One region of the Glutamicibacter ectropisis genome, then DNA from elsewhere that is predicted to be linked to it. Evidence: riboswitches for the same ligand, from Rfam matches in the RefSeq annotation. Region 1 holds a riboswitch; the other holds the start of a gene.
What was found. Region 1 has a riboswitch for glycine ahead of cycA (D-serine/D-alanine/glycine transporter). Riboswitches for the same ligand answer to the same signal wherever they lie in the genome.

Region 1 (7,773 bases):
AGGCAAGAGTCTTTTTGATCACGGGGGCGGCTCGGTGCAGCACCAGGGCGGTGCCTACCAGTTCGTCTTGGTCGAAGAAGCCGAGGGATTCGCCACGCCAGCCGCCCTTGACCCGGGCCCATTCCGGACGCTGCAGGAAGCTGACGTCGTGGGCGGTTTCAAGGAAGGCTGAGTGTTCGGCGCTGGAAATCGGACGCACGTGCAGGTCGTTGTGGCTCACGGGTGAAATCCTATCGTGCTTCGTGCAGATAAGCAGGGAGGCTAGATACCCCCGGATGGTATTTGACTTAATACCCCCGAGGGGTATTATTGAGGTATGGAAACCAGCCAGAGCCCAGATACCCACGCCGAGCATCACGGCTATCACGCAGACAAGTCTGCGCTGGAGCGTCGCCTCAAGCGCATCGAAGGCCAAGTTCGCGGGGTCGCCAAGATGGTGGATGAAGACAAATACTGCATCGACATCCTGACCCAGATCTCCGCGATCAACGCCGCATTGCACAAGGTCAGCGTGCAACTCATCGATGATCACATCGGCCATTGTGTGGTTGATGCGGCGAAGTCTTCCATCGAGACCGGCGACCCCACCATCGTTCAGGAAAAGATCGCTGAAGCCACGGCAGCGATTTCCCGACTCGTGCGATAGCCACTTCTTTATCCTCAAAACACATTCACACAGAATTCATCGAAAGAGAGCAAGATCATGAGCTGCAACTGCGGATGCTCCTCCGAAAACAACGCCACACCAGCACAGGGACTTCAGATCACTACTCGTGAGCAAGCCACACCGCTCACTAACCAAACCGAGATCAAAATTTCGGGCATGACCTGTGGCCACTGCGTCGCATCGGTCACTGAAGAGCTCAAAGAACTATCCGGTGTGCAGAACGTCGACGTCCTTCTCGATGCCCAAGGCATCTCCACCGCCACCGTCACTTCGACCGAGAAGCTGAGCGAATCGAGCATCCGCGAAGCCATTGACGAGGCCGGTTACACCGTAGAAGCAATCAACGCCTAGCTTCATCAGCCAGGCACCACGCCACCAAAGGTGGCAAGAAAGTGCAAGGTAAAAATGTCTTCCCACGCGCCAGAACAAGCGCAACCCGAAGTACGCACCGTAGACCTAGATATTCAAGGCATGACTTGCGCTTCATGCGTGAACCGGGTGGAACGTAAACTCGGTAAACTCCCCGGGGTCACCGCCTCAGTCAACCTCCCCTTGGAGACCGCCAAGGTGGAGGTACCCCAGGGTGTTAGCGACGAAACGCTGATCAGCACCGTTGAAGCAGCCGGATACACGGCGACGCTCAAGAAACCGGCAGTTCCCGAACACGGTGAGCATGACGAGCACTCCGGCCACGAGCATCTAGTACCCAACCACCTCTTGCTGCGACTGATCGTTTCGGCGGTCTTCACCATTCCACTGTTCGTGATCTCGATGATCCCGGTTGCCCAGTTCCCGCACTGGGGTTGGGTGGCGTTCGCGCTGGCCACACCCGTGGTCTTTTACGGTGCATGGCCTTTCCATAAGGCAGCGGCGATCAACGCTCGCCACTTCTCCTCCACCATGGACACGCTGGTGTCCTTGGGTGTGTTGGCTGCCTACCTCTTCTCTGCCATTCAGCTCATCCTTGATCCGCAGATGACGGCGCATACCGGCATGGCGATGACTGAGCACGCGCTCTACTTTGAAACCGCCGGCGTGGTGGCGACCCTGCTCCTGCTGGGTCGCTACTTAGAGCATCGCGCCAAGTCTTCAGCCTCGGATGCGCTGAAGTCCCTGCTGAACTTGGGGGCCAAGGACGCGGTAGTTCTGCGTGATGGCCAAGAAGTCAAGATTCCGGCAGCACAATTGCAGGTCGGTGACCACTTTGTGGTGCGCCCCGGAGAGAAAATCGCCACCGATGGCGTCGTCGTCGAGGGATCCAGTGCGGTAGACACTTCACTGCTGACCGGCGAATCGGTGCCCCAGGAAGTCAAGGTTGGTTCCGAAGTCACTGGCGCAACGCTGAACACTTCAGGACGCTTGGTCATCAAGGCTTCTCGAGTCGGCGCGGAAACGACCCTGGCCCAGATGGGCAAGCTGGTCTCCGAAGCCCAGTCGGGTAAGGCGCCCATTGCACGATTAGCTGACCGTATTTCTGCAGTCTTTGTTCCCATTGTTTTGGCCATTGCGCTGGCTACCTTTGGTATCTGGTGGCTGATCAGTTCCGATCCATATCAAGCCTTTAGTGCTGCGGTGGCCGTACTGGTGATCGCTTGCCCTTGTGCTCTGGGTCTGGCTACCCCGATTGGGCTTCTGGTCGGTACCGGTCGTGGCGCGCAATTAGGGATCTTGATCCGCGGCCCGCAGGTCTTGGAAGATACTCGCAAGCTGGACACCGTGGTCTTGGATAAGACCGGCACCGTCACCACCGGCATCATGGCCCATACGGGCACCACCCCGGTTGCTGGGGTAGACGCTGATGAGATCCTGCAGCTCGCGGCGGCCGTAGAACATCATTCGGAGCACCCGATCGCTCAGGCTATCGCCCGTGCGGGGGCAGAACTTGGTCCCTTGGCTCAGGCCACCGATTTCCATTCGGAGCCCGGTGGCGGCGTGATGGGACTTGTTGATGGCCAGCGCGTTGTTGTTGGGCGCCCCAGCTGGTTAGCAGCGCAGGGCACCGTGCTCGATGCATCTGCTCAGGCACTGTTAGAAGAGGCTGAAGCTGCAGGGGCCACTGCGATCTTAGTTTCGGTGGACCAACAGTTCCAGGCTGTCATCTCGGTGGCCGACCAGATCAAGGAATCCTCGGCCGCAGCCATCACCGAATTACAACGACGTGGCCTGCGGGTAGTTCTGCTCACCGGCGATAACCCCTCGGTTGCCATGAAGGTGGCAGCCAAGGTAGGCATCGATCCGGCAGATGTTTTCGCTGGGGTCTTCCCCGCAGATAAGTCGCGGACCATTGCCGAACTACAAGCCCAAGGCAAGGTTGTGGCCATGGTGGGCGACGGTGTCAACGATGCCCCAGCACTGGCCCAGGCAGATCTTGGTATCGCCATGGGCTCAGGCACCGACGTGGCCATTGAAGCCGCCGACATCACCCTAATGGGCAATGACCTGCACCAGGTCAGCGCCGCTATCGATCTCTCGGCAAAAACCCTATCCACGATCAAGATGAACCTATTCTGGGCCTTCGCCTACAACACCGCAGGCATCCCGATCGCTGCCCTGGGTTTGCTAAACCCAATGATTGCGGGCGCTGCCATGGCAGCTAGCTCGGTGCTGGTCGTGGCGAATTCGCTGCGGTTACGCCGCTTTGGCAAATAGCCAAGCGCCTAGTTGAACAGGGGCGCTGACACCTATCGAGGTGTCAGCGCCCCTGTGGCGTTCTTTGGCCAAGACAGCCAGCGGCCAGCAAACTTAGCGATGCCGCAGCGGGGCCACCCACGGCTCAACAAAAATCAGTTGCGTACGGCAGTGCACCACCTGAGGCAGGGCCAACAGCTTGTCGATGATCAGGCTTTGTAACTCGGTGCTATTGGCCACCGCTACGTGGACCAGATAATCGTCGTTACCGCTGACGTTATACAACGCCAGCGTCTCAGGCAGGGCTAGGGCCTTCTGCACAAAATCGTTGGCGGTTTCTCGAGCGTGTGGACGGACCTGGATCCCTAAGAAGGCCTGTTCGCCGCGGCCCAGCAGGCTGGGCAGGACATGGGCCCGCGTGGCAGTAATCGTGCCGTTGCGACGCATGCGCTTGATCCGTTCCAGGCAGGTGCTAGCGGCGATGCCTACTTTGGCGGCGATGTCTTTATTCGGAATCGTCGCGTCAACCTGCAGCAATTCAAGAATTGCCCAATCAACCGAATCCAATTCGGGAACTCTCTCTGATTTCTTCTGCGATTCATCCATGCCTCAACCCTAACGAATCCGGGGCATATCTTGTTGGAAGAATTTGTCTATAAATCGGAGTTCAACTTTGGCATTGGAATCTTGGGTGGCATTCATCCTGGCACTGCTCGTGACACTAGCGGTCCCCGGCCCCGACCTCATACTGGTCCTGAATTCAGCAACCCGTGGCGCACGCGAGGCGGCGTCCACCACGCTGGGCATCCTGGGCGGGTTAACCCTGCACACACTATTGGCGGTCGCAGGGGTCACTGCACTAATTCTTTCAATCCCCGGTGCATTGGACATCGTGCAGGTACTCGGTGCCGGAGTACTTTTATGGATGGGCTACAGCATGCTGCGCTCCGGGCTTCGCCGAACGCAGGTGGCTTCCCCTACAGTGGCACCGCGAACGCCCACCGGGTTTGTACGTGGCTTCGCCACCAACGCCACCAACCCGAAAGCACTCCTATTTTTCGCCGCGATCCTGCCGCAGTTCATTGGCCACGACGAACACACGACGATCCGCACCATCACCCTGTGCGCCACGATTATCCTTGGCTCCGGATTGTGGTGGGGCCTGACAATCCTGCTCGTTCGCACCTGCGGGCTGCAGCGCCATGCTTGGGCGGACCGCGCCATCGCCCTACTTGGTGGTGCAGCCCTTTTGCTGATCGGTGGCGGACTCTTGGCCACGGCTATCCATCACTTGATGACCATCGGAAGCTGAACGCGAATACCCCTTGCGCCACTTTTAGGCGAACCCCGACAAGGGTCTACCCTGAGGATCGCGCGACATCTTCACGTGTGCGACTTGCATCACATTCATTATTCTGCGCATACTGTGATAGCAATCACCATTTGTGCCGTTGATGCGTGGCGGGAGAGTCCCGTCCTCACCAAGGGCGGGCGCCGTAGGAGCAATTTCCTCCCCGGGAAACTCTCAGGCATCCGCACCGCCACGAGAAGGCAACTCTGGAAAGCAGTGCAGAGTATTCTGCGCTCACCGAAGGAGCAAGTTTGGCCCAGTAGTCGGGTCCAAGCGAAAACTCTCAGGTCACTATACAGATTGGGGAGGGACCACGAACAGTGACGCTTGTAGTTCACCAGTTCGCTGGCTCTCTCCAATGGGCATAGCTAGCAGTTGCTCTTAGTGCATCTGGCTATCGTTGTCTTCCCGGAGCCAGGCGATATTGGCGTTCTCAGCAAAGAAAGTTGCTAGGCGTCACGCCACACTCCTGGAAGGCAACCAGCATGAGTACCACCAGTTCTGATCCCACACTCGAACGCGGACTTTCTAATCGGCACATCCAGCTCATCGCCATTGGCGGTGCCATCGGCACCGGACTCTTCATGGGCTCGGGCAAGACCATTTCCGTGGCAGGCCCATCGGTCATCTTCGTCTACATGGTCATCGGCTTCATGCTCTTCTTCGTCATGCGCGCCATGGGCGAACTTTTGCTGAGCAACCTGAACTACAAGACTTTTGCCGATTTCGCCGGCGACCTCTTGGGTCCCTGGGCAGCATTTTTCACCGGCTGGACCTATTGGTTCTGCTGGGTGGTCACCGGCATCGCCGACGTGGTCGCCATCGCCCACTATGTGGCCTTCTGGTGGGGTGACCTGCCGTTGTGGATCCCGGCATTGGCGTGCATCGCCCTGTTGCTGGTCCTGAACCTGGCTACCGTTAAGGCCTTTGGTGAAACCGAATTCTGGTTTGCACTGATCAAGATCGTGGCCATTGGTGCATTGATCGTCGTGGGTCTGGTCATGATCATTACCGGCTTCCAACACAATGATGCCACCGCCTCGGTAGCGAACCTGTGGACTAATGGAGGAATGTTCCCCACCGGATTCATGGGCTTCGTAGCCGGATTCCAAATTGCGGTTTTCGCCTTTGTTGGCATCGAACTGGTCGGCACCACCGCCGCCGAAACCAAGGACCCGGAGAAGACCCTGCCCAAGGCCATCAACTCCATTCCGCTGCGTATTCTCTTCTTCTACGTCGGCGCCTTGATCATTTTGATGACCGTGCAGCCGTGGACGCTGTTCTCCTCGGAGAACTCCCCCTTCGTGGGAATGTTCGCCTTAGCAGGCCTGGCCGGCGCGGCCGGCGTCATCAACTTCGTGGTACTCACCAGCGCTACTTCCAGCGCCAACTCCGGGATCTACTCCACTTCCCGCATGCTGCGTGGTTTGGCTCAGGAAGGTGATGCGCCAAGTGGTTTCAAGAAGCTTTCAGGCCGCAAGGTCCCAAGAAACGCCCTAATGTTCTCGTGCATGTTCCTGCTCGCCGGCGTGGTCCTGCTCTACAGTGGCGATTCAGTCATGGAGGCCTTCACGCTGGTCACCACCGTTTCGGCCTTGTGCTTCATGTTCGTGTGGACCATCATCCTGCTCAGCTACCTGGTGTTCCGCGCTCGTCGACCGCACCTGCACGATGCATCGAACTTTAAGGTTCCCGGCGGACGGGTTATGCCCTATGTAGTCTTGGGCTTCTTCGGGTTCATCTTGTGGGCGCTGACCACCCAGCCTGACACCCTGGTCGCTTTGCTGGTCACACCGAGCTGGTTCCTGATCTTGGGCGTGGGGTACCTGTTTGTGCGACGCAATCCGCGGCATGAAGCACTGCGCGTTGCCCACATGGGCAAGGTGGCCCACGAACGCTACGAAGCTGCCGCCTACCGGGACAGCAAGGCTTTCGGCCACAGTGATGAGCACCTGGAACAGGAAGCCCGTCGGTAACTGTCGTTGAGTTAGACCGTTTTCAGTAGTCCCGCACCGTGTTCCTTAGGTGCGGGACTACTGTTTTTCCTAACTGACGATTTGGCGCCGGCTGGCAATGATTCCGATGATAATGCTCTGCACGGCACCCACAGCGGCGCCCAGTGCGGTCATGGCCACGCGGTCGATGAGCAGGCTGGAGGCGGGCTCTGGGGAGACTATGTGAACCATCAACAATGCAGTCACGGTCATGAACACCATACCGATGGCGTAGTTGCGCAGAATCACCAGTTCAATACAGATCTGACCGATGATCGCGACGGCCAAGAGGACCCAGATCGGTGGCTCAAAGACGAGCACCGCAGCGGTGAGCACCACACCAACGCATGTTCCGACACTACGTTGCAGCCCGCGGGCCACCCGAGCATAGGCGTCGATTCCGGTTACCGCTGCAATGGCTCCCAGGCTGGCCCAATACCAGTGGCCTCCGTTGAGAAGTTCGGCAGCGATACCTGCCAGCAATACGCCCAGCCCCATTTGTGCTGATTCGCGCAGGGCCCGTGACGATGGTGCCCAAGAGTATCCAGCGCGGAGCGTATGAAAGAGATGGGATCGGCGTAGCGAGAGCCCGAGCATAAAGAGCAGGCTAAAGATCATCGTTCCGCCACCAACCAACAGCACACCAACAAAGGAGTGAGTGGTGGCAGGAATGCTGATGCATGCCCCGCCGGCGAATACAGCAAAAATGGGTCCTGGCGGCATCCACCTCGCAGCGCGGGAGACGTAGTTTGCCCCAAAGCCAATCACCGCAAGCACCAGCGCACAAATAATAAACGGTGCATGGATCAGCGAGAAGAAGGTGCCCAGCAGCATGGCCGCCAGCTGTACCAGCCCGACCGATAATTGTTGCCAGAAGCGTGGCGCGTACGCATCAAAGCGGCCAAACACCGCACAGAAGGCTCCGAAGGCCGCGTACATGGCCCAATCTAAATGCCCGGTAGCGCTCACCAAGATCAGCGGGATACCAAGTGCAATGGCGGCTTTGGCTGCTGGAATCACCGATGGACGCCGGGGAGCAACAACGACTGAACGCGTCAATACTTCTTTGACATGTCGTTTCATCAGCGCGCTTCACCATCCGTGCTAACAACCAATTGCAATAGGGTGCGCAG
Region 2 (7,773 bases), 390 kb from region 1:
TGATCTTGCTCCACAGTTCGGCGGCCTGTTCATTTTCGATGATCAATTCGAAGCCGTCTTCACCGGTGTATCCTGTGCGCGCCAGCAGTACGTCCATACCGCCGAGCACCAGATTAGCCGCTGCATAATATTTCAGTTCTGTGACGCTCTGGGCTACTGCTTCATCCGCTGCCAGCTTGGCAACGATGGCCTCAGCGTTGGGTCCCTGAACTGCAATCAGGGACTGGCGAGCCGAAGCGTTATCCAGCTGAACATCAAATCCTGCTACTCGTTCTTCCAAAGCTGCAGCCACCACATCAGCATTGCCAGCGTTAGGAACGACGAGGAATTTCTCTTCCTCAAGGCGGTACACGATCAGATCATCGATGATCTTGCCTTCTTCATTCAAGATCAGCGAGTACTTGGCCTTGCCCACCTTCATGATGGTGAAGTTTCCAGCCAACGCGGTGTTCAGCGCGATGCCGGCCTGTGGACCGGAGAGGTAAACCTCGCCCATGTGGGACAGGTCAAAGAGTCCTGCGGTGGAACGAACTGCCCGGTGCTCGGCCAGTTCAGAACCGTACTTCAGTGGCATATCCCAGCCACCAAAGTCGGTGAAGTTTGCGCCGAGTTCTGCGTGCTGGGCATGCAGGGCGGTGTGCTTAAGTTCTTGGGTAGTTTCAGTCATCTCAAACTCTTTCTAGTCTTCGAAGGCTTCAGGAGCAGGGCAGGAGCAGATCAGGTTACGGTCGCCACCGGCGCCGTCAATACGGCCCACAGCTGGGAAGTACTTATCGAACTTCAAGCCGGAGACCGGGAAAGCAGCCTGCTCTACCGAGTACTTGCGATCCCAATTGCTGTTGATCACCGCGGTAGCAGTGTGTGGGGCGTTGCGCAGTGGTGACTGCTCGATGCTGTAGACGCCCGAGAGAACTTCTTCCATTTCCTGACGGATGGTGATCATGGCTTCGATGAAGCGCTCGATCTCGCCCAAGTCCTCGGACTCCGTTGGCTCAACCATCAAGGTGCCAGCCACTGGGAAGGACAGGGTTGGTGCGTGGAACCCAAAGTCGATCAGACGCTTGGCCACATCTTCTGCGGTGACCCCGGTCTTGGCGGTCAGTTCACGCAGGTCCAAGATGCACTCGTGTGCCACCAGGTCCTTGTTGCCGGTGAAGAGCACTGGGAAGTGTTCGTTCAGGCACTTAGCGATGTAGTTAGCGTTCAAGATTGCGTGCTTGGTGGCTTCGGTCAAACCATCGCCGCCCATCATGGCAATGTAAGCCCAAGAGATCGGCAGGACGCCGGCCGAGCCAAAGGCGGTGGCCACTACCGGCACACCATCGCGCTCGGTGTAGCTGCCCGAGGCATCGCCTGGCAAAAATGGCAGCAGGTGCTCGCCGACACCGATTGGGCCGACGCCTGGACCGCCACCACCGTGAGGGATGCAGAAGGTCTTGTGCAGGTTCAGGTGCGACACGTCGCCGCCGAACTTACCTGGCTGGGCCAGACCCACCATGGCGTTCATGTTGGCACCGTCGATGTACACCTGACCACCGGCTGCGTGAACCTTATCGCAGACCACACGCACGTCGGCGTCGTAGACACCGTGGGTGGATGGGTAGGTGATCATGATGGCGGCCAGTACGTCCTTGTTGGCCTCGATCTTGGCATCCAAATCATTGGCGTCAATGGTGCCGTCGGCAGCGGTCTTCACGACGACCACCTTCATACCAGCCAGTACTGCCGAAGCAGCGTTGGTGCCGTGGGCCGAGGCAGGGATCAGGCAGACATTGCGCTGGGCTTCTCCACGCGATGCGTGGTAGCCGGAGATGGCAAGCAGGCCTGCGTATTCGCCCTGGGATCCTGCGTTGGGCTGGATGGAGACGCCAGCGTAACCGGTGATCGCGGTCAAACGGCCTTCAAGGTCGGTGATCAGTTCACGCCAACCCACACTCTGTTCAGCTGGAACATAAGGGTGGATGGAAGCGAATTCTGGCCAGGTGATGGATTCCATCTCGGCAGCCGAGTTCAGCTTCATGGTGCACGAGCCCAGCGGGATCATGGTGCGATCCAGTGCCAGGTCACGGTCCGAGAGGCGACGCAGGTAACGCATCATCTGGGTCTCGGAGGAAATGGTGTTAAAGATTGGGTGGGTCAGGTAGTTGCTGGTGCGGACCTGGGAGGCTGGGATGTCGAATCCTTCGGGGGCCGAAAGCTCCACGCCGAAAACGCCCAGCAGGGTCTTGACGATATCCGAGGTGGTGGTCTCGTCGGTGGACACGCCCACCTGGGTGTCGTTGATCTTGCGCAGGTTGATCCCTGCTTCATTGGCGGCCGAGATGATCTGCTCAGCGTTCTCAACGTTGACTACTACGGTGTCGAAGAAGCTCTGAGAAGCCAAGGTGAATCCACCGGCTACCAGGGAGCTAGCAATCACGCGAGCGTGGTTGTTGGCGCGACTAGCGATCTGCTTCAGGCCTGCTGGGCCGTGGTACACCGCGTACATTGAGGCACAGATGGCCAACAGTGCTTGGGCGGTACAAATGTTGCTGGTCGCCTTTTCACGGCGAATGTGCTGTTCGCGGGTCTGCAGTGCCAGACGGTAGGCAGGAACTCCGGCGTCGTCCACCGAAACACCAACTAGGCGTCCTGGCATGGAGCGGGTCAGGCCATCGGCTACAGCCATGTAGGCTGCGTGCGGACCACCGAAGAACAGTGGCACACCAAAACGCTGGGTGTTACCCACGGCAATATCTGCGCCCTGCTCACCGGGAGGGGTGATCATGGTCAGAGCCAGCAGGTCAGCGATGACGGTGACCATGGCGCCGGCTTCCTTGGCGGCGGCGATGATGCCTTCATGCTCTGCGATGGAGCCGTTGTTACCTGGCTGCTGCAGCAGGATGCCGGAGATGTCACCCTCTGGCAGACCAGCGGACAGGTCAGCGACTTCAACTTCGAAGCCCAGTGCGTCGGCGCGGCCCTGCACGACCTTGATGGTCTGCGGGAAGATATTGGAGTCCAGGACGGTCTTGCCCTTGGCCTTCTTCTTGTTGGCGCGGCGCATCATCAGCACTGCTTCGGCGGCGGCCGAGGATTCGTCCAGCAGCGAGGCGTTGGCGATCGGCAGACCGGTCAGATCCATGACCATGGTCTGGAAGTTCAGCAGGGCTTCTAGGCGGCCCTGGGAGATTTCCGGCTGGTACGGGGTGTAGGCGGTGTACCAGGCAGGGTTTTCCACGATGTTGCGGCGGATTACCGCTGGGGTGATGGTGTCGTAGAAGCCCTGGCCGATCATCTGGGTCTTCATGACGTTCTTCGAGGCAAGCGCACGCAGGTGGGCCAAGGCTTCGGTTTCGCTCAGTGCGGCTGGGATATCCAGCATGGAGTCTTGGCGAATGTCTGCCGGAACGGCGGTATCGATCAGATCATCTAGGCTGCTGTAGCCCAGAGTCTGAAGCATGGTCTCTACATCTGCTGGACGCGGGCCGATATGGCGAGAAACAAATTCGCTTGTTGTTGAAGCCGAAGTCTGCGTGACGGTCATGGTGCTGGAGTCTCCACGGGGATCTGTCTTGGCGCATGCCAAAGGAAGGACGCTTTGCCTCCCCATCCCTGTTGCACTACCTGAGAGTTTTACACGTCCGGCCAACTAAGCCGGGCGCTTGCACCTTCGGTGAACCGGTTCTGGCCGGCTACTTTCCAGAGTTGCCTCGTGATGGCGGTACGGGGGCCTGAGAGTTTCCTGGGGAGGAATTGCTCCTACGGCGCCCGTCCATGGTGTGAACGGGACTCTCCCGCCATCCGTCTATGGCGTGTGCTACCGGTCAGAGAGCTGCAGCACACCACCATGTTACCTGCCCCGCGCTGAACGTCAAAGACACTAACGAAGAAAAACCGTCACAAAACGTTTAATTCGTGGCTGCGGAAAGCTGAAGGTACTGAGGATACTTGGCTGAGAGCGTGTCTCCCGAGGAGGTTCCGGTCAGTCGACGCTTGATCCACGGCGCTAAATGTTCTCTTGCCCAACCCAATTCAGCCTTGAGTTTTTCACCGCGTGAGTTCACTGCCAATTCGGGAAGAACGGGAGCCTGAATCAGTTGCGACCAATCATCATCAGTGACCTGGTGCTCAGCTAATACTTCGAGCACCTTGGAGGCCATCAGGCCATGCCCCAGTTCGTTCATGTGCAGTCGGTCCACGGCCCAGTAGCGTACGTCCGAAAATTCTCGCCACCGCCAGTAATCGGCAATGATCGCGCCGTGGGCATCGGCGATCTCGCGAACCTTCTCGTTATAAATGGCCGTGCGTGGACGGGTCTTGGAGAACAGCGGGGACTCAACGGTGTCAAAACCGGTAAATAGCAACACGGTGCTCCCGGCCTCGTTGAAGCGTCGGACAATTCCTTCATAACCACGCATCAGTGCGTCAAGGTCTGCTGTGGGCCGCAGAATGTCATTGCCGCCGGCATAGATGCTGACCAAATCTGGTTTCATGGACAGCCCTTGGTCGAGCTGCTGGTTAATGACCTGACCGATCTTTTTGCCACGCACCGCAAGGTTGGCGTATTCCCAGTCCCCTTGGGTGCAAAGCACTTCCGCGACTCGGTCGGCCCAACCGCGCACCTGATTGGGGCGTCCCAGATCAACGTCGCCAACGCCTTCTGTGAATGAATCACCTAATGCCAGAAACTTCTTCACTTCAATCCCACTTCGTATTTCTGATGCTCTTGCGATTTGGACAGATTAGTAGGTTTTTGCTTTGGCGTTCTTCGCCAGGATCAATTGTCGGGCTAGTTGTGAGAGCTGCACACCGGTGGCGGTGTCCCTGACCCCTTCATTACGCGAAGGAATGAAACCAAAGCCCAGTTGGTAGGCAGGATCAGCGAAGGCCAAGGAAGAGTTTGCCCCGTCATGCCCGTAGGCAAAGATGGATCCATAATTCACTCGAGCCGTGGCTTTCATGAACCCTAGGGCGAAGGCCTGCAACAGACCATTGGTTCGGTCGTGGCCATAGACCAATTCGGTAGAAACCCGAGACCAGGTATCTTCGCTGAGGAATCCGCTGGTGGCTCCAAGTGCCGGAACGGCTCCGAAGGAGGCTGCGTAAATCCCGGCCAAACCTTGAGCATTGGCGACACCGCCCATGGATGCTGGCCCAAGTTCACGCACCTGCGCGGCATTGGCCAGTTCGTGCCAGTTGTATACCGGGCCGTCGGCCAGTGCGAATCCGGAAGCGGAGTTCACGGCCAGGCCGCCTGGCGAGAATGGATCAAAGAATTCGGTGGGCGCATCTAGGGCCGGGAGCACGTCGCGGTAGCGCGGTTCCAGGGCCGGATCTTGACCGATATAGACGTCAACGCCCAATGGTTTACGGATGCGCTCTTCAAATACTTCTTGCAGTTCTTTGCCGGTGACTCGGCGGACCAGTTCTTCCATGAGCACGCCCATGGTGATGGCGTGGTAACCGACAATGTTTTGACCCAAAGGCCAGATGCTTGGCATGGAGGCCAGGACCTTGGCGTATTCAGCCGAGTTCAGCAATACCTCGCTTGGTACTCCCCCGGGAACTCCAAGGACACCGGCTTGGTGGCTGAGTACTTCGCCGACGCTCAGGGCGCTTTTGCCTCCAGCGCCAAATTCAGGCCAGTAGGTCACCATCGGTGCGTTGGGATCGATCAGGCCATCTTGCACCAGTAGGGCGATGACCAGTGCACTCAGACCTTTGGTGCAGGAAAAGACGCAGGTCAGGGAATCTGCAGCAAGGTGCTCCCCCACACTATGGCTGAGGACTAGTTCGCCTCGGTGATAAACGGCTAGCTGCGCCGAATAGTCTTCTTCTTCGGCGGCTCGTGCTTCCAGAGCCTGAGCCAATGGTGCGAAATCTTCGCTGATCACCGAGTCCATGTACATCCTTAAACCGCTTGTCCCTTTTCAACTAACCCTAGTCGGATTCACCATGATTCTCGATGGACGCGCCTTGACACGCCTTTGGGGATATCCGTACGTCAAGTCACAGGTTCAAATGCCAAATACCGTTCATCGTTCCTTTACTACCGCTGAACCTGCGAGTCTGTGAGCCAGCCCGGTAGGCGGTTTGCCGACCTTGAACGCAACCACTAAGTTTGTCATGCTTGCCACCAATATTTGAAGGAGATGAACTCGATCGCATGACTGTGGATAGTGACTCGCCGGTAACCCCGAGCCAGGATTCAGAACTCAAGCGGGTGATCGGCCCAAAGCTGCTGCTATTCCTCATCATGGGCGATATTATCGGCGCAGGTATTTTTGCTATTACCGGCAAGGTTGCCGGACAGGTTGGCGGCGCAGCATGGCTACCTTTTTTGGTGGCCTTCGCCATCGCCACCCTCACCGCTTTCAGCTACTTGGAACTGGTGACCAAATACCCTCATGCCGCCGGCGCAGCACTGTATGTGCATAAAGCCTTCGGCGTCCATTTCGTCACCTTCATCGTGGCCTTTACCGTGGCCTGTTCTGGCATTACCAGCGCCGCTACTTCGGCAACTTTGGTGGGACAAAACCTCTTGATTGGCTTCGGCCAGTTCATTGATGGAGTACCAACCACACCGCAGGCCGGCATGTGGGCAGCGATTGCCATCATCGTGATCCTCGCGTTGATCAACCTGCGTGGTGTTGGTGAGAGCGTGAAGTTCAACCTCGTGCTGACCATCGTGTCGCTGGCCATCATGGCCGTAATCATCGGTATCGGTTTCGCTGTCATTGCCTCGGGTCAGGGCGATGTAAGCCGTCTGGTGGTCTTCGAAACCCCCTCGGATCGTAGCATTTTCGCGGCGGTGACCATGGGTACCGCTATTGCGTTCTTCGCCATGGTGGGCTTCGAAGACTCGGTAAACCTGGTTGAAGAGACAAAGAACCCGAATAAGATCTTCCCGAAGATCATGCTCATTGGTCTGGGCTTGTGCGCGGTGATTTACATGCTGGTGGCCATCACCGTGATCATGGTCATCCCTACCGGCGACCTGCTCAACCCAAAGAACCCGGATGCCGGCATCCTGCTGGATGTGGTGCGCATTGGTGCTCCCAACATTCCTGTCGATGCTATTTTCCCGTTTGTCACCGTCTTCGCGGTGGTCAATACCGCGCTGATGAACATGTTGATGGCCAGCCGTTTGCTTTACGGTATGGCACGTCAGGGCGTGCTGCCACAGTTCTTGGGCAAGGTGCACTCCACCCGCCGCTCCCCTTGGGTAGCCATCCTATTCAGCACGGTGATGGCGATCGCTTTGGTTGCTTATGTGAACCTCGACAGCGAGAACGGTATCGTCGGCTCACTCGGTGGTACCACGGCATTGTTGCTCCTCTGTGTCTTCGCAGTAGTGAACGTGTCGTTGCTGGTTCTTCGCCGCGAAAAGGCACCAGCAGATGCCTTCCGCGCACCAACGATCATCCCGATTCTTGGCGTCGTCTTCTGTTTGTTCCTTGCCGGACCGTGGGCTCGTTCTCGCGAAGACTGGGTGCAGTATGAGATCGCTGGTCTGCTGTTGCTCATCGGCGTGGCGCTGTGGGCGTTGACGTGGCTGATCAATCGCATTAATTACAAGAAGGGCATCATTGAGACTCACCCTGGAGACTACAAATAATTAGTCGCTAAAAACTACGGTCCACCAAGATTTTCTTGGTGGACCGTAGCTTTATAAAATGTGATTCAGCCTGTCGGCGCTAAGCGGAGCGCTCGATAGTTTCCTGACGGAAGCGAAGTTTCCATTCGCCCTGACCTTGCTGCCACCAGGAGGAGACGACAAGCACTTCGGAG

Region 2: another riboswitch for glycine. It lies ahead of gcvP (aminomethyl-transferring glycine dehydrogenase); the one in region 1 lies ahead of cycA (D-serine/D-alanine/glycine transporter).

The regions. Positions count from the first base shown of each region.
Region 1 is NZ_CP125942.1:3,155,555-3,163,327, forward strand. Features, by position in the region: gene QMQ05_RS14805 (lipid II:glycine glycyltransferase FemX) at 1-220, opposite strand, end outside; gene QMQ05_RS14810 (metal-sensitive transcriptional regulator) at 317-646, shown strand; gene QMQ05_RS14815 (heavy-metal-associated domain-containing protein) at 704-1,018, shown strand; gene QMQ05_RS14820 (heavy metal translocating P-type ATPase) at 1,073-3,316, shown strand; gene QMQ05_RS14825 (Lrp/AsnC family transcriptional regulator) at 3,410-3,901, opposite strand; gene QMQ05_RS14830 (LysE family translocator) at 3,987-4,607, shown strand; glycine riboswitch at 4,748-4,846, shown strand; glycine riboswitch at 4,848-4,955, shown strand; gene cycA (D-serine/D-alanine/glycine transporter) at 5,132-6,622, shown strand; gene QMQ05_RS14840 (FUSC family protein) at 6,692-7,723, opposite strand; gene QMQ05_RS14845 (MarR family winged helix-turn-helix transcriptional regulator) at 7,723-7,773, opposite strand, start outside.
Region 2 is NZ_CP125942.1:2,762,286-2,770,058, forward strand. Features, by position in the region: gene gcvT (glycine cleavage system aminomethyltransferase GcvT) at 1-667, opposite strand, end outside; gene gcvP (aminomethyl-transferring glycine dehydrogenase) at 680-3,526, opposite strand; glycine riboswitch at 3,692-3,789, opposite strand; gene QMQ05_RS12980 (SGNH/GDSL hydrolase family protein) at 3,891-4,679, opposite strand; gene QMQ05_RS12985 (serine hydrolase domain-containing protein) at 4,725-5,885, opposite strand; gene QMQ05_RS12990 (APC family permease) at 6,149-7,600, shown strand; gene QMQ05_RS12995 (RNase H family protein) at 7,680-7,773, opposite strand, start outside.